3 regions of the Bacillus tequilensis genome follow, and region 3 is predicted to be linked to each of the others. Evidence: riboswitches for the same ligand, from Rfam matches in the RefSeq annotation. Region 3 holds a riboswitch; each other region holds the start of a gene.
What was found. A riboswitch is a leader RNA that binds a small molecule or an ion and turns the genes downstream of it on or off. The one in region 3 is predicted to bind cyclic di-AMP.
Positions count from the first base shown of each region.

Region 1: it holds a riboswitch for cyclic di-AMP, as region 3 does, so the genes downstream of both, kimA (potassium transporter KimA) here and ktrA (potassium uptake protein KtrA) in region 3, are expected to answer to the same signal.
Region 2: it holds a riboswitch for cyclic di-AMP, as region 3 does, so the genes downstream of both, G4P54_RS02450 (dicarboxylate/amino acid:cation symporter) here and ktrA (potassium uptake protein KtrA) in region 3, are expected to answer to the same signal.

Region 1 covers NZ_CP048852.1:459,140-466,299, forward strand. The annotation lists gene G4P54_RS02355 (glycosyltransferase family 2 protein) at 1-727, shown strand, start outside; gene G4P54_RS02360 (cellulose biosynthesis cyclic di-GMP-binding regulatory protein BcsB) at 733-2,844, shown strand; cyclic di-AMP (ydaO/yuaA leader) riboswitch at 3,066-3,210, shown strand; gene kimA (potassium transporter KimA) at 3,403-5,226, shown strand; gene G4P54_RS02370 (NUDIX domain-containing protein) at 5,286-5,735, shown strand; gene G4P54_RS02375 (pyruvate oxidase) at 5,803-7,160, shown strand, end outside.
Region 2 covers NZ_CP048852.1:473,397-480,556, reverse strand. The annotation lists gene G4P54_RS02455 (ABC transporter ATP-binding protein) at 1-236, opposite strand, end outside; gene G4P54_RS02450 (dicarboxylate/amino acid:cation symporter) at 327-1,565, opposite strand; cyclic di-AMP (ydaO/yuaA leader) riboswitch at 1,638-1,768, opposite strand; gene G4P54_RS02445 (AI-2E family transporter) at 1,827-2,870, opposite strand; gene dctP (C4-dicarboxylate transporter DctP) at 3,018-4,274, opposite strand; gene dctR (two-component system response regulator DctR) at 4,394-5,074, opposite strand; gene dctS (two-component system sensor histidine kinase DctS) at 5,064-6,671, opposite strand; gene G4P54_RS02425 (TRAP transporter substrate-binding protein) at 6,743-7,160, shown strand, end outside.
Region 3 covers NZ_CP048852.1:2,985,501-2,992,660, forward strand. The annotation lists gene G4P54_RS15880 (MOSC domain-containing protein) at 1-74, opposite strand, end outside; gene gbsB (choline dehydrogenase) at 161-1,369, opposite strand; gene betB (betaine-aldehyde dehydrogenase) at 1,386-2,858, opposite strand; gene gbsR (transcriptional regulator GbsR) at 3,057-3,599, shown strand; gene bslA (biofilm surface layer hydrophobin BslA) at 3,806-4,351, shown strand; cyclic di-AMP (ydaO/yuaA leader) riboswitch at 4,492-4,640, shown strand; gene ktrA (potassium uptake protein KtrA) at 4,713-5,381, shown strand; gene ktrB (Ktr system potassium transporter KtrB) at 5,388-6,725, shown strand; gene G4P54_RS15915 (YiaA/YiaB family inner membrane protein) at 6,760-7,023, opposite strand; gene lytG (exo-glucosaminidase LytG) at 7,130-7,160, opposite strand, start outside.

The DNA of each region.
Region 1 (7,160 bases), 1.5 Mb from region 3:
AACGCTCTTAACGAAGTTTATTAATATCGAAACGATTTGTTTTCAGTGGATGGCTCAGGGAGGCAGATGGAAGTGGTTTAAAATCGCCACTATCCCAGGCACTAACTTCGCGATCCGCAGAAGCATTATCGAAAAGCTCGGAGGCTGGGATGACAAAGCGCTCGCTGAGGATACAGAGCTGACCATCCGGGTGTATAACCTCGGCTATCACATCCGCTTTTTCCCTGCCGCCATCACCTGGGAGCAGGAGCCGGAAACGTGGAAAGTGTGGTGGCGCCAGCGCACCAGATGGGCGCGCGGCAATCAATATGTCGTGCTGAAATTTTTGGCGCAGTTTTTTAAGCTGAAACGAAAACGGATTATCTTTGATTTGTTTTATTTTTTCTTTACGTACTTTCTGTTTTTCTTTGGCGTGATCATGTCAAATACGATATTTGTCGTGAATCTGTTTTATGATTTGCATTTGTCGGTCGGATTTTTGGCGATGATTCTCTGGATCCTGGCGTTCTTCTTATTTATGACAGAGGTCATGATTACGCTGAGCATTGAAAAAACAGAAATGAACAAACAAAACTTTTTTATCGTATTTCTTATGTACTTTACATACTCGCAGGCATGGATTGTGCTGGTCATCTATTCTTTATTTGTAGAAATCAAGCACCGTTTATTCAAGCAGGAGGTCAAATGGTACAAAACAGAACGATACAATCAACATAAAAGCGGGTGACCTTTTTGAAACAAATAATGATTTTTCTCACAAGCCTCATGGTGCTGGCGATGACCGGGCAAGCGGCTTTTGCCAAAGAGGTGGAGGTCAGCGGTTCGCTCCTCGGAAAAAACAGCCAAGAAAAAGCCAAACAGCAGGTCCTGACAAGTGACCTGATCACACTGTACGGATCAAAAGACAGCGCAGAGCTGACGTATCAGGTCCCGGCAGGCGCCTCTTCCGGCAACCAGCAATTGGTGATTGAATACGAGGCATCAAATCTTTTAATTTCTCCATCATCGTTAACGGCTGTCATTGACGATGAACCGGTCAAAACGTTGAAGCTTGCTGGTGATTCCAAACGGAAAACATTGAAGCTGAACCTGAATAAAAGCCAGTCTGCCCAAGGCTATCACAGCGTATCGCTGAAGTTTTACGGGGTGATGAAAGAGGGTGTCTGCGTCAGACAGGATACGTCCGGCAACTGGATCAAAATTTATCCGGACAGCCGTCTGACGCTGGCGGACAGCAGTGAAGCGAAGGGTACATCGCTGGACCATTATCCGTATCCTTTCGCCCAATCGGGAACGACAGCGGAGAAAACCGCCATCGTCATTCCGGATGACCCAAGTTCGGCGGAAATTGAAGCTGCAGTCAAAACAGAAGGCTATTTGAAAACGGTGGACAGCAGTGTCAGCATTTCGTATATCACGGAATCTGATCTGAAAAAAATCGACAAACCGACGATTTTCATCGGAGTGGACAAGCATTGGAACGGCAAGGTGAAGAAGATTATGAAACAAGCCGGCTTACAGGCAAAAGGAGAACACCTTCTGCTTGCGGAGCGGGTGCTGAAAGCAGAGGGCAAGCAGCAGCCGGTTCTGTTTGCACAAGCGGCATCCGATGACGTACTCAGTGAAAAAATCAGCGTCATCACGGATCAAACATACACAGGCCAGCTCAGCGGCGAGACACTCTCTATCAGCAAGCTTCAGCAGGCAGAAAAAAAGGAAAGCGATAAGCTGACCCTCGAGAATTTTGGAGCCGATGATATGACAATTGGAGCTGACAAAACATCTTCAGCACATTACTTTTACCCGGCTTCGGCGGTTTTAGATGAAAACCAATCAGCGAAGCTGTCGCTTAAGCTGAAAAAGTCCGAAACGATTCAAGCCCCAACGGCAGAAAACGAATCAGCTTCTCAGGCTGCAGAGCTGAAGATCATGATCAACGGCCAGCCGCACTCGGTCCGGCTTGATGAATTAGGAAAAGAAGATAAAAACGGGTTCTATCATGTCACGGTAAAAGTGGATCCTAAACTGCTGCAAAAAAACCGTTACATTGATATTCAGTTTGTCACAACGGGGTTAAAGGAAAACAATCCTTGCAACACGACTGATGAAGAAAAATGGGTCTTTATCGATAAAAGCAGTACCCTATCTTATGGCATGAAAGGCATTTCGCCGTCAGCAGATTTTCAAGAGTGGCCGCTTCCTTATGCCGGAACTCAGGAACGGGCAACGCTGATCGTGCTCCCTGACAATGTCAGTCATTCGAAGCTTGCGGAGCTTTCACTCGTAACGGAGTCCTTTGGCAGCGAAGCGCAGTATGCATACACGGTGAAGAAATCATCTGATGTAACCGCAAATGATGCCAAAGAGCGGAACCTCATTTTCATAGGAGGCATCAATCAATTTTCTCTTCTGAAGGAGAAATCATCAGATCTTCTAGTTCCGCAAGCGAAGAACGGCTCGTTTGATGTATCAGGTTTTGACATGCTGAATGAGACGACAAAACAAGTGGCGTTTACCCAAAAATCTCTTTGGGATTCACGCTACACGATGGCTGTTTTTGCACCAGCTAAAGGAACAGGCGCCGCCGTCACAAAAGAGATCATTAATGATCTGAACAGCACCGATGACTCGGCAACCGTCGTAAATGAAACTGACAGCCAGCAGGTGTTTTCAAACCACCAGCAGCTCAAATCGGAAACAAGCAGTTCCAGCGCTGAGCAATCATCACAGGATCATAGCCGGAAATGGCTTTATATTGGTGTGTTGGCACTGATTATAGTGATTGCGGCAGTGTTCATTTGGATTACAGCAAGACGAAGAAAAAGAAAGACAGATACGGAATAAACAGAGGCCATTTCAGCCCCGGTGCTCGGTTTCCGAGGCCTCAAGGGTTTTTAACGCCGTTTGGGACATGATCAAATATAAAAGACAGAGGCAAATCCAGCCTCTGTTTTTTTATGTTTTTTGGTGTGTGAATTCCATTTGTGGAACCTGTCATTTTATTTTTTTCGCTCAGCCAATAAGCCTCTTTACAACGTGCTTGAACGGGAGTATGATCTCTTTTAGAAAACAAATCGCTTAATCTGAAATCAGAGCGGGGGACCCATTAGAACGGCTTTTTTGCCGTAGGGGTGAATCCTTTTTAGGTAGGGCAAACTCTCATATGCCCGAATCCGTCAGCTAACCTCGTAAGCGTTTGTGAGAGGAGATGAATGAAACCTATGTTCGATGTGATGGCATAGGGGCATCCGTTTGCCTCTGTGTTTTTTGCCGTTCATTTTTTAGAATGTAAATCGTTTACAGAGACATCATAGCAGAAAGGACTCTTCTATTATGTGAATGCAGATGCTGATGTTTTATTGTTCTAATAAAATCAGAAATTAAAAGGAGAAAACATCAATGATGTATCATTCAATCAAACGTTTTTTGATTGGGAAACCGTTAAAATCTCAAGCAGCCGGAGAGCAAAAGCTGACTAAATTAAAAGCCTTGGCGATGCTTTCTTCAGATGCGCTGTCATCTGTCGCATATGGGACAGAACAAATTTTGATCATTTTGGCAACGGTCAGTGCTGCGGCTTTTTGGTACTCCATTCCGATTGCAGTTGGCGTTCTCATATTGCTGCTCGCACTGATTCTTTCATATAGGCAGATTATTTACGCTTACCCGCAGGGCGGCGGAGCGTATGTCGTTTCGAAAGAAAACCTCGGTGAAAAGCCGGGATTAATCGCAGGCGGTTCATTGCTTGTCGATTATATTTTAACGGTAGCGGTCAGTATTTCCGCAGGCACAGACGCCATCACGTCGGCCTTTCCTGCATTGCATCATTATCACGTGCCGATCGCTGTTTTTCTTGTAATAGTCATTATGATTTTGAACCTGCGCGGTCTATCAGAATCGGCATCGATTCTAGCCTATCCGGTGTATCTGTTTGTGGTGGCGCTTTTGGTTCTGATTGGAGTCGGATTGTTCAAACTCATGACGGGGCAAATTGACCAGCCAGCCCATCATACACCGCTCGGCACACCGGTAGCCGGCATTACACTGTTTTTGCTGCTTAAGGCTTTTTCTTCCGGCTGCTCGGCGCTGACAGGGGTTGAGGCCATTTCTAACGCGATTCCTGCCTTTAAAAACCCGCCTGCGCGAAACGCGGCAAGAACGCTTGCGATGATGGGGATTTTGCTGGCGATTCTGTTTACTGGCATTACGGCGCTCGCATACGGATATGGAGTGGCGCCAAAGCCAAATGAAACGGTGGTTTCACAGATTGCGTCTGAAACCTTCGGGCGAAATGTGTTCTACTATGTCATTCAAGGTGTGACATCACTTATTTTGGTCCTTGCGGCGAATACGGGATTTTCAGCCTTCCCGCAGCTTGCCTTCAACTTGGCGAAAGACCAATATATGCCGCGTATGTTTACAGTCAGAGGCGACCGTTTGGGCTTCTCAAATGGAATTATCTTTTTAGGCATTGCCTCCATTGTGCTCATCCTGTTTTCCGGAGGACAGACAGAGCACTTAATCCCGTTATATGCTGTCGGCGTATTTATTCCATTTACGCTTTCGCAAACCGGCATGTGCATCAAATGGAACAAGCAAAAACCAAAAGGCTGGATCGGAAAAATGCTCATCAACGCGTGCGGCGCTTTGATTTCGTTTATGGTTCTGTCCATCCTATTTGTGACGAAGTTTAATGTCGTATGGCCGGTTTTAATCTTTATGCCTATCGTCGTTCTGCTGTTTTATGTGATTAAAAATCACTATACAGCTGTTGGTGAACAGCTTCGCATCGTAGATCAACAGCCGGAAGAAATCAAAGGCACGGTTGTCATTGTGCCTGTAGCCGGTGTCACGACTGTCGTGCAAAAATCGATTCAATACGCGAAATCATTGTCCGATCAGGTCATTGCCGTTCACGTGTCATTTGACAGAGAACAGGAAAAGAAAGTTGAAAAACGCTGGGAGGAGCTTAATAACGGAGTGCGTCTCGTTACGCTTCACTCATCGTACAGAAGCCTCGTCCACCCGTTTGATAAGTTTTTGGAAACGGTAGAAGCAAAAGCGAAGAAGAAACAGTTTTCCGTCATGGTGCTGTTTCCGCAATTTATTACAAAAAAACGCTGGCACACCATCCTTCACAACCAATCAGCCTTCCTTCTCAGAGTCCGGCTGTTCTGGAAAAAGGACATAATAGTGGCCACGCTTCCGTATCATTTTAAAAAGTAAAGCTCTAGAGACCAAGGGAATCACCTTGGTCTTTTTTTGCGGGAAAAGGAGAAATGGCGATGGATACGAAAGGGGCTTTTGTCATTGTATCGAACGAAACACATCAGATCCTGCTGGTAAAACGAAAAGACGTTCCTTTATGGGATCTGCCGGGCGGCACGATCGATCCCGGGGAAACGGCCGAGACAGCGGCAGTCAGGGAGGTTTTGGAGGAAACAGGATACAGCGCCGCGCTTTCTGCGAAAATAGGTGTTTATCGAAGGCAGAAGTTTCAAGATGAACAGCATGTGTTTGCAGGTATCATAACAGGCGGAGAAGCGATTGCTGACAGTGCGGAGACAGCGGGTTTAAAGTGGTTCTCTCCGCACCATTTGCCGCTTTTAATGGTGCCGAACCGAAAAAGGCAAATAAACGATTTTAAGAACGGCGATCGAGATGTAACTGTCATCCTTAAGGATACCAGCATGCTTGCGGTGATCGACCTGTTCAAAAGAAGACTGGGCAAGTGATTCAGGGTCTCCGGGTTTCAAAGCCCTTCTCCTGTGGTATTGAGAAAAGGGAAAAGGAGGATACGGCATGGCACATAAAACTGCAGGACAAGCAATGACAGAACTGCTCGAACAATGGGGAGTTGAACATGTTTACGGCATCCCCGGAGACAGTATAAATGAATTTATTGAGGAATTAAGACATGAACGAAATCAATTGAAATTCATTCAAACCCGCCATGAAGAGGTGGCGGCGCTGGCAGCCGCGGCTGAGGCGAAACTCACCGGCAAAATCGGCGTCTGCCTGTCGATCGCAGGGCCGGGGGCGGTGCACTTATTAAATGGATTATATGATGCAAAAGCGGATGGCGCCCCTGTGCTGGCGATTGCGGGACAGGTTTCATCAGGTGAAGTCGGACGGGATTATTTTCAGGAGATCAAGCTTGAGCAAATGTTTGAGGACGTGGCTGTGTTCAACAGAGAGGTACATAGCGCGGAATCTTTGCCGGATCTCTTGAATCAGGCTATTCGCACCGCCTACAGCAAAAAAGGCGTTGCGGTATTGAGCGTGTCTGATGATTTGTTTGCGGAGAAAATCAAACGCGAGCCCGTGTACACTTCACCAGTGTATATAGAAGGGAACCTTGAACCGAAAAAGGAGCAGCTCGTCACCTGCGCGCAATATATTAATAACGCCAAAAAGCCGATTATTTTGGCGGGGCAGGGAATGAAAAAGGCAAAACAGGAGCTTTTGGAATTTGCGGACAAAGCCGCCGCGCCGATCGTAGTCACGCTCCCGGCAAAAGGCGTCGTTCCTGATAAGCACCCGCATTTTCTCGGCAACCTCGGGCAGATCGGCACGAAGCCGGCTTACGAGGCAATGGAGGAATGCGATTTATTAATCATGCTCGGAACGTCATTCCCGTACCGTGATTATTTGCCTGATGACACACCGGCCATCCAGCTCGATTCAGATCCGGCGAAAATCGGAAAACGCTATCCGGTGACAGCGGGTCTTGTCTGCGATTCTGCGCTGGGCCTGCGCGAATTGACGGAGTATATTGAGCGGAAGGAAGACAGAAGATTCCTGAATGCCTGCACGGAACATATGCAGCATTGGTGGAACGAAATTGAAAATGATGAGACAGAGGCGGCAACACCGCTTAAACCCCAGCAGGTCGTGGCACGTCTTCAGGAAGCGGCTGCCGATGATGCGGTGCTCTCTGTAGATGTCGGCACTGTGACAGTTTGGATGGCGCGTCATTTCAAAATGAATGCGAACCAGGATTTTATCGTTTCCAGCTGGCTTGCGACAATGGGCTGCGGCCTGCCGGGAGCGATCGCATCAAGCTTGGCTGAACCAGAACGCCAGACAATCGCTGTCTGTGGTGATGGAGGCTTTTCCATGGTGATGCAGGATCTCCCGACTGCCGTCAAATACAAGCT
Region 2 (7,160 bases), 1.5 Mb from region 3:
GCTTCCATCGCTTTTTCAAACTCTGTATCGTGCTGGAATCCGCTGATTGTCACGCTTCCGCTGTTTTGTGTTAACAGCCCGACGATGATACGGATGAGGGTTGTTTTTCCGGAACCATTCGGACCGAGCAGGCCGATGATTTCTCCCTCCATGACGTCCATGCTGATTTGTTTGAGTATTTGTTTAGATCCAATCTTTTTATCGAGTCCTTCAATATGTAAAATCGGCTCAGCCATAAAGCCTTCCTCCTTTTTCGACAAAAAATAAACAGTGCCTAAAAATAGGCACTGTGTGTATTATAGCATTTGTGGCTTCCAAATGTTTGGTTAAACCGATAGCGTCGGCGTTTGCTCTGGCTGTTTGTTCTTTTCGGTTTCTGTAATGATGACGGCGCAGGCTGCGTCACCTGTTGTGTTCACCACTGTACGGAGCATATCGAGCAGACGGTCAATGCCGAGAATCAAGCCGATTCCCTCGACTGGCAGGCCGACAGATTGAAGCACCATGGCGAGCATAATCAACCCGACTCCAGGTACACCTGCGGTTCCGACACTTGCCAGCACCGCTGTCAGTATGACCATCAGCAGCTGCGTGAATGTCAGATCCTGTCCGAATACCTGTGCAATGAAGATGGTGGCTACCCCTTGCATGATGGCTGTTCCATCCATATTAATTGTAGCGCCGAGAGGCTGAACGAAGCTGCTGATCGGCTCAGGCACTTTTAATTTTTTCTGGGCTACATCCATTGATACCGGCAAGGTCGCATTGCTGCTGGACGTACTGAACGCGACGACCATGACCTCTGAGAAATCTTTAAAGAACGTAATCGGATTTCGTTTTGCAAAAAGTGCAATCGTTGAACCGTACGTCACGATTGCATGAATGATCAGGGAGAGCGTCACAACAATCATATACAGTCCCATCGCCTTAATTGCGCTGAAGCCTTGGCTGCCGATTGCAGTCGCAATCAGACCGAACGTTCCGTATGGCGCAAATTTCATGACCAAGTTGACGAGATACATCATCAGTTCATTTCCCTGTTCAACGACTTTTAGAAGCATATCCGCTTTTTTGCCGAGCATCGTGATGCCGAGCCCTACAAAAATAGAAAATACAATGATTTGCAGCATATTTCCTTCTGTCATCGCTTGAACGGGATTCGCAGGAATAATGTTCAGAAGAGTATCGGCAATACTTGGAGCTTCCTCAGCATCAAACTTGGCAGATGAAACATCATATGTCCCAAATTCACCAGGTTTAATCGTAAGAGCAAGAATAAGCCCGATCGTAATTGCCACTGCTGTCGTGATGAGAAAATAAGAGATGGCCTTCACGCCGATTCTGCCAAGCTTCTTTGGATCACCCAGCCCGGCTACTCCCAGTGTCAGTGAGAAAAAGACAATCGGCACGACAAGCATTTTAATGAGGTTTAAAAAGATGGTGCCAAGCGGACCGAATACAAACTTATTCAAATTTTCAAATAATTCAGGCGACATAACGTTGAGGACCAATCCAGTCACTGCACCAAGAACCAATGCAATGATGATTTTTGTTGCCAGTTTCATCAGCATTCCTCCCTTTTTTGAAAAAAAGCCCGCGAGAGACTCCCGCGGGCTTTGGCTGTATATCAAACCACAGAGCCCTCTCTTCACACCGATGGGGTTAGCTGACGGGTTCGGACGAAGAGATGTCCGTTTTTCAGATGAAAAATTAACCCCAATAGACCGGGTCCCCCACTCCTTATGCAAGGATTAAGCGTGTGGCTTGCTATTGTATGATTTAGTTTATTTATACAGAAAATATCCAATTTTGTAAACTGTTTTTCGTTACTTTTCTCTCGGATTTTTTTTAGGTCGATCTTCCTTGTTGGTGACGTCAAGAATATCAAGGAGAAACACAAAGATCGGAATCCCGATAATTAATCCCCAAATGCCGAAAAAGTGCTCAGAGAAAATGAGTACTGTGAAGGTGAAAAAGATCGGCAGCTCCGTTTTCGCAGACATCAGCTTCGGATTTAAGAAATAGGTTTCGATCGCATGTATGGCGAAGATGACAAGCACAATATAGAGCACATACATTCCGCCGCCAGTGCTGTAAGCGATGATACTGAGCGGGATCAGTGAAATGACGACGCCTGCTACAGGGATTAACCCTAGGAAAAACACCATGATAGAAAGCCCAAACAGCTGCGGGAAATGCATAATCGAAAGCGCGATAAACGTCAGAATGCAGTTGACGAGCGCAATGATGAATTGAGCTTCAAGCACCTTGCCGAACGTTCTTGCAAATTTGCTGCCGAAAAAAGCAAATTCCTCATAAAAGACCGCCAGTTTGCTCGTTTTAAATTTTCCCATGAATTCAGTAAGCCGCTTTTTCTCAAACAAGAAAAACATGCTGAGAATGAGAGCCATTACGATCTGTAAGCCGAATGTGCTGATATCGGCCAGATACGTATACACCACATTGAAACCCTCTTTGACATATGAACTGATATTAATATCCCCGAAAACACTGGTGATCTCATCAAAGAAAGGGATGCTGTCCGGGTGGTACGCAATATGTTTAATCTGCTTAACCAGCTGTTTAATCTGCTCCGCGACGACCGGATAAAATACAAATCCTCCGACTGTCAGCAGCACAGCCAGCAATATATAAAGAAACGTAATGACAACCCGCTGGCTCACGCGGAAAAACCGGCTTAAAAACTGCCGGACGACAGACTCCAAACGATCCATAAGAAATGTGAAGATGAAGGTAAGCAATATTAAGTTGATCATGCTCTTAAATAGATATAACACACCTGTTAACACGAGAAAGATGGAAAAACGCCTTACTCCCGGGTGCTGAAAAAATTTAACTAAAGCTGCCATTTATACACTCCTGTTAGGACAAACGTCCCTCATTCAATATAGTATCCATTTGTAAATTATATAACAAAAAAATGCTGAGGTCTCTGTCCTAACCTTAATAATTCTTAAACAATTAAAAAAACGGCCCCGTGGATGGGCCGTTTTTTTTCAGACTGCTGTTTTCATGCTTTCCACAGCCTCCACGCTTTTCGCTTCATCGAATTCATTTTCACTTTTTGCCACAATGATCGTGGCGATTCCGTTTCCAATCAGGTTCACAATGGCTCTTCCTTCACTCATAAAACGGTCGACACCAAGCAGGAGGGCAAGCCCCTCAAGCGGAATGACCTGAAGCGCTGACAGTGTTGAGGCCAGAACGATAAATCCGCTTCCCGTCACACCGGCCGCCCCCTTCGATGTCAGCATCAGAACGAGGATAATTGTAATTTGCTGGCCGATGCTGAGATCAACTCCAAATACCTGTGCCAGAAAAACCGTTGCCATTGATAAATAAATGGACGTGCCGTCGAGGTTAAATGAATAGCCCGTCGGAATGACAAGCCCGACAACGGATTTCGAGCAGCCATAGCGCTCCATTTTATCCATCATACGCGGAAGCACCGATTCTGAAGAGCTTGTGCCAAGCACGATCAGAAGCTCATCTTTAATGAAGCGAAGGTAATTCCACAGGCTGAATCCATAAAGCTTGCAGATGATATTTAACGCAACAAATACGAACAGGAACATCGTAATATAAACAGACATCATTAAGCTTGCCAGAGGCTTGATGGAGTCGAGGCCGAAGTGTCCGATCGTATACGCCATCGCCCCGAATGCCCCGATTGGCGCCGCACGCATGATGTAGCCGATGATTTTGAAAAAGACGTGAGAAATCTTGTCGAAGAAATCAATGACGCTTTTCCCTTTTTCACCTAATGCCGCAAGACCGACTCCGAAAAGAATAGAAAAGAATAAGACCTGCAAAATATCCCCTTTTGCGAAGGCATCAATCATGTTGGACGGAACAATGTGTGTGACAAATTCAATCCAGTCGATTCCCTGACCGCCATTTTGCGTGTATTGTGATACATCTCCCTTTTCAAGCTTGCTGTAATCAAGACCGGCGCCCGGCTTCATGATATTGACGACAAATAAACCGATAATGAGCGCGAGAGTCGTCACAACCTCGAAATAAATAAACGCTTTTCCCCCTACTTTTCCAACCTTCTTCATATCGCCCATTTTTGCAATCCCGAGAACGATTGTGAAGAAAATAATTGGAGCGATCACCATTTTAACAGCATTGATAAATGTATCGCCAAGCGGCTTCATTTCTTTTCCGACGTTCGGCCAGACCAGCCCGACAATGACCCCGATGATGACCGCGGTTATGACTTGAACTGTTAAATTTTTAAACAGTTTCATATTCTTCATCCCCCTGTCCTATTTCCCTTTGTGTCTTTCTTACTAGAATGATAGCGTTTTCAAGTGAGGTCGGGAAGTTTATGATCATAACGGACATTTTGGTCTTTTTGGTCTCAGATTTATCCTTTAAACACGTAGCGGTTAACGGGCCGCCCGACTCCTCCGTATTGGACATCCAGCTTAATCGTTCCGTTTTTTTCAAGGTAATCAAGGTATCGTCTGGCTGTCACTCTGGCGATGCCGAGCGCCTTGGCGACTTCTTCTGCAGAAAGGGATGCGGTTTGCCGTTTCAAAAAAGCAGTGACTTCATTCATCGTGAAATGATTCAGCCCTTTCGGCAAATCCTGTACGGCCTGCTGCGGCATATGCAGGATTGCATCGAGCTGTTCCTGGGACAGCGTATCATGCGCTTCGATTTTTTGTTTATATTGCTTGTACTTTTCAAGTGCCTGTCTCATTCGCTCAAGCTTAAACGGTTTTAAAATATAGTCGGCCGCTCCATTTTGCAGCATAAGAGAGATCGTTTCCTTGTCTTTTGCGGCGGAAACGACGATGACATCCACTTCCAGCTTTTGCTTTCTGATTTCCTGCAGCGTTTTGATTCCGTCCTTTTTCGGCATGTACACATCGAGAATCACGAGGTCGGGCTGTTTTTTTTTAATCAGCTTAATGCCTTCTTCTCCGTTACCCGCTGTTGCACAGACAGTGAAGCCTTTGACAGTTGTAATGAAATCCTTGTTTACCTCTTGAACCATCGGATCGTCTTCAATGAGCAGAACCTTCCATTCCTTACGAGCCATGCTGTAATTCCTCCCCCTTCATTGGAAAAACGATTGAAAAAGATGTTCCCCTCCCCGCGTGTGAATCAACCTCTACCGTGCCCGATCCTTTGTCCGTGATTTGTTTCACTAAATACAGGCCGTAGCCTGTTCCGCCTGTTTTATTGACCGTAAACCCTTTGTCGTAAAGGTGCGGCATATGTGCGGGTTCAATTCCGCAGCCGTTATCTTCTATTAAAATAGCAAGGATATCATCCGTTTGTTCGATGCTGATGTCAATTCGTTTGTCATCAGATTGGACGGTTTCAAAGGAACCGAAGGCATTTTCAATCAGGTTGCCGAGAAGCACGACGATGTCATGCTGATCAACATGCTCGGGAAATTGCTGCAGACTGCTGTTTTCATCTATATGAACAGCAATGCCAAGCTCCCTTCCCCTTCTGATTTTGCTCAATAGAAGACCGGCCGCGGCGTCATTTTGAATTGAGCGGTGCAGAAACTCAGTCACATTTTCCTGCTCGGTTGACGCTTGGAATGCGAGCTGCAAGGCTTTTTCAGATTTCCCCAGCTGAATGAGACCGGCGATCGTATGCAGCTTATTCATATGCTCATGGTTTTGGACGCGGAGCGCCTCCACAAAGTTTTTGACACCGGTCAATTCCTCCGCCATCTTAGCCGCTTCCGTTCTGTCTTGAAAAATCGCCACGGCGCCGATGACTTTTTTCTTCATCACAATCGGTATTCTGCTGCTCATGATGACCTTTCCGCTGACACGAATTTCTTCATTATAAACCGCCTTGTTCCGCTCCACGATTTCGGGCAGCCGAGAATCCTTGAGAACCTCCCAAATCACCTTTCCGACCAGATCCCCCCGCACCTCAAAGATTTGTTTCGCTTTTTCATTAAAAATCGTGATGATGAGGCGACTGTCGATGGCGATCACCCCTTCATTCATGGAGTGAAACGTTGCTGTCCGTTCTTCATACATTCGGACAATCTCATGGGGCTCAAGCTGGAACATTTGTTTTTTGATATGACGGGCGAGCAGTAAGGAACCTGCAAGGCCAAAGCCGAGAGTCAGCACAACGATGAATGCGATATCTCGTTTTAACTGAAGCAGGATGTCGGCGATCCCCGGCAGAGTTTTCCCGACAAGCACCACGCCGATCTGATTTAGATCGTGATCCTTCACCGGATAAAAAGCGCGGACCGCCGTGCCGATCGCACCCTTAGCTTCTGAGAAATAAATGTGCTCCGCAAACGCCGCCTCTTCGTCTGCACCCTCGGATTTCTTGCCGATGCTCGTGCTGACAGGATGCGTATATCGGGTGTGATTCATATCCATGACGACAATATAGTCTGCTTCATTAATCATCCTGATTTCTTCCACTCCGTGACGAACCGCTTCTGTTTGTTTTTTTCGCGCCAAGGCTTCTTTCACCTCTGTCATCTCTGACACTGTCCGGGCCGTATTCATCAGCCGCTTTTTCAGCTCACGCTCCTCTGTATGCTGGATATTTCCAATGAGCACAATGCCGCCGATCAAAAAAGAGAAAATGACGAGAATATAGGATAGGATCGTGATTTTCCAGCGGATTGAGAGCTTCTTTTTGTTCATCAGCTTCTCCTTTCAGGTCTTTACGGATGGCATGGCCCCCATTATTCTTAACATAGAGGGAGGGGCTTTTCATGAAGAGTTTGCTTGCATGTCTCGCATTGATGATCGCCGGAATTGCAACCGCTTTATTTATTGGATTCCATGATCGTTCCGGCAGTAAAGAGCTTGTTTATGATGACGATCAGGAAGGTTTACAGGATCAAATCGTGTTTACATTCAGCCATGTGGTTGCCGAAAATACGCCGAAAGGGCTGGCTGCCAATAAGTTTGCCGAGCTGGTAAACGAAAAATCAGGCGGGAAAATAAAAATTGAAGTGTTCCCGAATGGAAGCCTGTATTCGGATATTGAAGAAATTGAAGCTTTGCAAAACGGCGATGTTCAATTTATCGCCCCCTCCACATCGAAGCTCGGCATGCTCTCGCCCGAATGGGGCGTACTGGATCTGCCGTATGCATTTACAGATTACAATGCCGTCAAAAAAGGGCTGA
Region 3 (7,160 bases):
ATTTGCTTTGTTACGAAACTTTCTGTATCTGCGATATATAGTCCTTCCGTTTTTGCACTCATGCGCTTCCACATCAGCCGGCACCTTCTTTCTCTGAAATTTCCATCTGTGCTTCATTATCTAAAAAAAAGCCCGCTCTGTAAAGGAGCGGGACATGTAGTTATACTGTTTTCGGTATCAGGTTAAAGCAGCGCTTGTAGATCCAATGATATGCTTTTTCATTTAAATCTCTAGGGTTTCCAAAGGTTTGCGGATCTTTCATCGCTTCTTTTGACAAGCGTTCGATCATATCAGGTGAGACTCCCTGCTCTTCTAAAGTCGGTACTTCTAAGTCTTCGACAAGGTCATACATCCAATTGACAGATGCTTTCGCAGCTTCTTCTGTTGTCATCTTGCTTGTATCAATTCCGAATGCTTTTGCAATGCGTGCAAATTTCTCAGGATAGCCCTTCCAGTTATACTCCATGACAGGGCCCATCATCGCGGCCACACATTGACCGTGAGCAACTGGAATGATACCGCCAAGCGTTTGGCTCATCGCATGAGCGGCGCCCGCTGATTCACTGCCGTAAGAAAGACCGGCAAGCATCGCAGCCTGCGCCATTCCGTATCTTGCTTCCAGATCCTCTCCGTCAGCAAATGCTCTTTTAATGTAATGAGCGGCATATTCAATCGCCATCAAGGCAACTGCATCCGTGATTGGCTGTGCAAATTTCATTGTATAGCACTCAATGGCATGAGCAAGCGCATCGATTCCTGTCATGGCCGTTACATGCGGAGGCATTGAAATATGAAGCTCAGGATCAATGATGGTCAGGTGCGCCGCGATCAGCGGGCCGCCCGTGTTGAATTTGAATTCCCTTGCTTCATCTGTGATAACCGCCCATTGAGTGACTTCTGATCCTGTTCCGGCCGTTGTCGGAATTGTCGTCAGCGGAGGAATACGATTTTCCAGCGGTTTTTTCCCATCTGCAGCTTCATAATCAAGCACGCTTCCTTCGTGAGTCGCTTCTACTCCGATTGCTTTTGCTGTATCCATGGAGCTTCCGCCTCCGACTGCCACTAAACCATTACAGTTCTCTTTTTTGTATAGCTCAGACCCTTCATTCACCAGACGGACGGGCGGGTTTGGCTCTACTTTATGAAAGAGCACTACTTCAATGCCCGCTTCTTTTAGCGACTCAATAACAGGATCAGCGACACCGGCTTTATAAATCCCAGGGTCTGTGACAAGGAGCGCCTTTGACACGCCCAGCGCAGCTACTTCTTCACCCATATGCTTGACAGCCCCGATTCCGTGCTTAATCACAGTTGGAATTTCAAATGTGTGGAATTTGTGCATGCTTTCTACTTTCATATTTAATGTCATCATCAATCTCCCCCTCTTATGAATTGAACCAATTAACCGCTGCCGGTTTTGTATTGCGATACACGTGTTTGACTTCTGTGTATTCTTCAAGGCCTATTTTTCCAAGCTCGCGACCGAATCCGGATTGCTTATAGCCGCCCCACGGCGCCTGTGCAAAGTAAGGATGGAAATCGTTAATCCAGACTGTGCCCATTCTCAAACGGGCTGCTACACGTTCACACTTCTCAATATCTTTTGACCATACCGCTCCAGCCAAGCCATAGATGGTATCGTTCGCAAGCGCGATGACCTCTTCTTCAGAGCTGAAGGTTTCGACTGTCAATACAGGGCCGAAAATCTCTTCCTGAACGATTCTCATATCAGATTTGCAGTTTGAGAAAATAGTAGGTTCATAGAAAAAGCCGTTTTGCAGCTCAGGGTCCTCCGGACGTTTGCCTCCTGTCTCCAGCTTGGCCCCTTCTTCTATTCCAATCTCTACATATTTTTCGATCTTTGCCCTGTGCTCCGCTGAAATAAGCGGGCCGCTTTCTGTCTCGGCGTGAAAACCATTTCCGAGTTTAATGCGTTTCGTCCGTTTGACAAGCTCTGCTAGAAACTGATCGTGAACGGCTTCTTCAACAAGCAAGCGGGAACCGGCAGAGCACACTTGGCCGGCGTGGAAGAATACAGCGTTTAATGCCTGATCGACCGCGACTTCTAAATCCGCGTCCCTAAAAACGATATTTGGATTTTTGCCTCCCAATTCAAGCGCGATTTTTTTGACGTTTCCGCTTGCCGCACGCATGATGCTTTTGCCTGTTTCAATTCCGCCCGTAAACGAAATCAAATCGACGTCTTTATTTACGGCAAGCTCATCGCCTACTGTGGCTCCCGGTCCAAGGACAAGATTCGCGACACCTTTTGGAACACCGGCTTCTTCCATCAGCTTAAAGACCTTAATTGTCGTCAGCGGCGTGATCTCACTCGGTTTCATAACAATCGTATTACCTGCAGCAAGTGCGGGTGCGATTTTCCAGCTTGCTTGCAGGAGCGGATAATTCCACGGAGTGATCTGGCCGCAAACCCCGATTGGCTCTCTGATGATTTTGCTTTCTGAATCAGGGATCGGAGATGAAATGATCTCTCCGCCATCTTTATCTGCCAATCCGGCGTAATATTGAAAAACATTGGCGATATCATTCATATCGGCCTTGCTTTCTTCGAGTGTTTTTCCCGTATCAAGGGATTCAAGCTCAGCCAGCTCATCAAGATCACGCCTGATTAATTCCGCAATTTTCAGAACAATGTTTCCGCGTTCAAGCCCGGATAGCGATGACCACTCCCCTTTATCAAATGCTCTGCGCGCGGCTGCGATTGCCTTGATGGCGTCCTCTCGCCCTCCTTCGCTTACTGCTGCAATTTCTTCTTGATTAAATGGATTGATAATGGTGCGGATCTGTCCTTTTTCGGCACTGATCCATTCTCCGTCAATGTATAATGTTTGACTCATATAAGCCTCCTTGACGTAAATAAAGTTTGTTAAATAAAAATTTAACGTTTTTAACAACATTAATCTAACATACGAATTTTAAACTGTCAAAGCCCCTTTTTGTTTTTTCTTTTTGACTTTTCCTTATGTTTCGTTAAGATAAAGAACATAAAGAAATAACTTAACGAATTTAACTTTCTAAAGGAAAAGAGGGTCAGTATGGATGAAAGTCCAGAATTTGCAGCTATAGAACAGGCACGCGATCTTGTTATCGACTCCATTGCTGAAACGATGGATCTTTACGGAATTACCCGCAGTGTCGGGATTTTATATGGAACGATGTATATGAGGGATGAGATGACGCTTGACGAAATGCGTGAGGAATTGCAAATGAGCAAACCAAGCATGAGCACAGGCGTCAAAAAGCTTCAAGACTTAAATGTAGTGAAAAAAACATTTCATCGGGGCATCCGCAAGCATACATTTGTCGCTGAAAAAGATTTCTTCAAATTTTTCACGAATTTCTTTCCGCCTAAATGGGAGCGGGAAGTTCAAGTGAATGTAGCAGCAATTGAGGAAGCTCAGGCTGATTTACAAGACGTTTTAAACAAGGAAGGTCTTAATGAGGACATTAAAAATGAAGCGTTGCAGCTATTCGAACAGCTGGAAAGCTCTAAAGCTTACTATGACTGGCTGAAGCGGCTCGCTGATGCGGTGCAAAGCGGAGAAATTTTTAAGTTTATACCGATCGAAACAAAGTAAACAGAAAACGCCTGGGAAACCGGGCGTTTTTTGTTCTTTTATATGAAATTATTAAAAATTTGAAAAATACGGGAAAAACATACCATTTACTCCCAAAAAAAATGATGATAGTTTTTATGTAGGTAAAATTTGTATTTGGCCGGTAAGGGGAGGTGAAAAACGGCAGGCCTGTGTATTTTTATCAACTTAATTAGGGGGAATTTATTATGAAACGCAAATTATTATCTTCTTTGGCAATCAGCGCATTAAGTCTTGGTTTACTCGTTTCTGCGCCTACAGCTTCTTTTGCGGCTGAATCCACAGCAACTAAAGCTCATACTGAATCAACGATGAAAACACAGGCAACAGCTTCGTTGTTTGCAACTATCACAGGGGCGAGCAAAACGGAATGGTCTTTCTCAGATATCGAATTGACGTATCGTCCAAACACGCTTCTGAGCCTTGGTGTGATGGAATTTACATTACCAAGCGGATTTACTGCAAATACAAAAGACACAATGAACGGACATGCTTTGCGTACAACACAGATCCTCAATAACGGCAAAACAGTAAGAATTCCTTTGGCACTTGATTTGTTAGGAGCTGGCGAGTTCAAATTAAGACTGAATAACAAAACACTTCCTGCCGCTGGTACATATACTTTCCGTGCGGAGAATAGATCATTGAGCGTCGGAGATAGATTTTACGCAGAAGCCAGCATTGACGTCGCTAAACGCAGCACTCCTCCGACTCAGCCATGCGACTCCAAATAATCTGAAAGACCGGTTAACGCCGGTCTTTTTTGCGTTTTCCCCCTTTTTCCTCTATTCCCAATGTCTTTTTTCCGGTTTAAAATTTAAATTGACAAACACTAGAAACAGGAGTAAATTCTTGAGTGTTCAATTTCATACAGTCTCTTTTATCGCTTAATCAAACACGAACGGGGGAACCAACGATTGGCTGTTTTTTTACCAGCCTTGGGGTGAATCTTACTTAGTAAGAAGGGGTACTCTGAATCCCTAATCCGACAGCTAACCTCGTAGGCGTATGCAGAGAGGAGGTCTATTAGCGGCCATTCTTCGAAATGGTCTTTTTTGGTTCAAAAACGTTACTTTACTAAGGGAGTTATGAACATTGGGAAGAATAAAAAATAAGCAATTTGCCGTGATCGGTCTGGGCCGGTTTGGCGGAAGCATTTGCAAAGAGCTGCACAGAATGGGCCATGAGGTCCTTGCGATTGATATCAACGAGGAAAAGGTAAATGCATACGCTTCTTATGCGACACATGCGGTGATTGCCAACGCCACCGAAGAAAACGAATTGCTTTCGTTAGGAATACGCAATTTTGAATATGTGATTGTTGCCATCGGAGCGAATATTCAAGCGAGCACCTTGACTACGCTATTATTGAAGGAATTGGACATTCCGAATATTTGGGTAAAAGCTCAAAACTATTATCATCACAAGGTGCTTGAAAAGATCGGCGCTGACCGCATCATTCATCCTGAAAAGGATATGGGCGTCAAAATCGCACACAGTCTTTCTGACGAGAATGTTTTGAATTACATTGATTTATCAGATGATTACAGTATTGTTGAACTGCTGGCAACACGCAAGCTTGATTCAAAATCGATTAATGATTTGGATGTAAAAGCGAAGTACGGCTGCACGATCCTGGCTATTAAACATCATGGAGATATCCGTCTTTCTCCCGCACCTGAAGACACCATTCACGAACAGGACTGCCTTGTGATCATGGGGCACAAAAAGGATATTAAGCGTTTTGAAAACGAAGGGATGTAGACAAAGGTGACACTTCAAAAGGATAAAGTCATCAAATGGGTTCGGTTGACACCGCCTCAAGTGCTTGCAATCGGTTTTTTCCTTACGATTATGATCGGGTCTGCGCTCTTGATGCTTCCGATTTCCACAACAAAGCCATTGTCATGGATAGATGCCCTTTTTACGGCGGCTTCTGCTACCACCGTTACAGGACTTGCTGTTGTCGATACAGGCACTCAATTTACGGTATTCGGGCAAACGGTTATCATGGGGCTGATTCAGGTCGGCGGGCTTGGCTTTATGACTTTCGCTGTTTTGATCGTGATGATATTAGGGAAAAAAATCGGATTAAAAGAACGAATGCTGGTTCAGGAAGCCTTAAACCAGCCGACAATCGGCGGCGTCATACGACTTGTCAAAGTCCTGTTTCTGTTTTCCATCAGCATTGAATTGATGGCAGCACTCATTTTATCCATCAGGCTTATACCCCAGTATGGCTGGGCGGCCGGCTTGTTTGCCAGTCTGTTTCACGCCATATCTGCTTTTAACAATGCCGGGTTTTCGTTGTGGCCGGATAATTTGATGAGCTACGTTGGGGACCCTACCGTAAATCTTGTGATTACGTTCTTATTTATCACAGGAGGCATCGGATTTACGGTTCTGTATGACATTTTGAAAAATCGGCGATTTAAAACCTTTTCTTTACATACAAAGCTCATGCTGACAGGAACGTTGATTCTGAATGCGATTGCGATGCTTGTGATTTTTATATTAGAGTACAGCAACCCCGGCACCCTCGGCCACCTGCATCTAGCAGATAAACTGTGGGCTTCCTATTTTCAGGCAGTGACCCCGAGAACCGCGGGCTTCAATTCCCTCGATTTCGGAAGTATGCGAGAAGGAACCATTGTATTTATTTTATTATTGATGTTTATCGGAGCTGGCAGCGCCTCAACGGCGAGCGGCATTAAGCTGACTACGTTCATCGTGATTTTAACGTCTGTTATCGCTTATTTGCGAGGTAAAAAAGAAACGGTTATTTTCCGTCGCTCCATCAAATATCCAATTATTATTAAAGCTTTAGCCGTGAGCGTCACCAGTTTGTTCATCGTGTTTTTAGGGATATTCGCCCTGACGATCACAGAAAAAGCGCCATTTATTCAAGTTGTTTTTGAAACCTTTTCCGCTTTTGGAACTGTTGGACTTACGATGGGCCTTACTCCTGAACTGACAACAGCGGGAAAATGCATCATTATCATCATCATGTTCATTGGAAGAATTGGTCCTTTGACGTTCGTGTTTTCATTCGCGAGAACAGAGAAATCAAATATCCGTTACCCTGACGGCGAGGTGTTTACAGGGTGAAATGAAAAAATCCGGCGTGCAGGCGCCGGATTTTTTATGATTCGATATGAGATTGATTCTGTCTTTTTTCTTGTTCCGCGATAATTTCGTTATCTTCTGCGTTATCACGGGTCACTTTTTGTGTAAGAATCGCACCGACTGCTACAAGTATCATAACTGCAATATAATAGCCTTTTTCATTGAGTGCCAGGTTATCAGCATTATAGAGTCCGATACTAAACAAAAATACTCCCGCAAAAAAAGTGAAATAAGCCAATACTGTAAAGGCAACCGTGTTTCTCCGTCTATATTTCTGCATCTTTATCCCCTCCTAAACATAGTCAATAAGTGATAACTTCCGTGGAATATTATACCTCAAATTCCCCTGAATGGAACAAAGAATTAAAAATACCAGTAAGAAGGGTTTAGGTTGCCTCCTTTATTTCAACAGCAGAA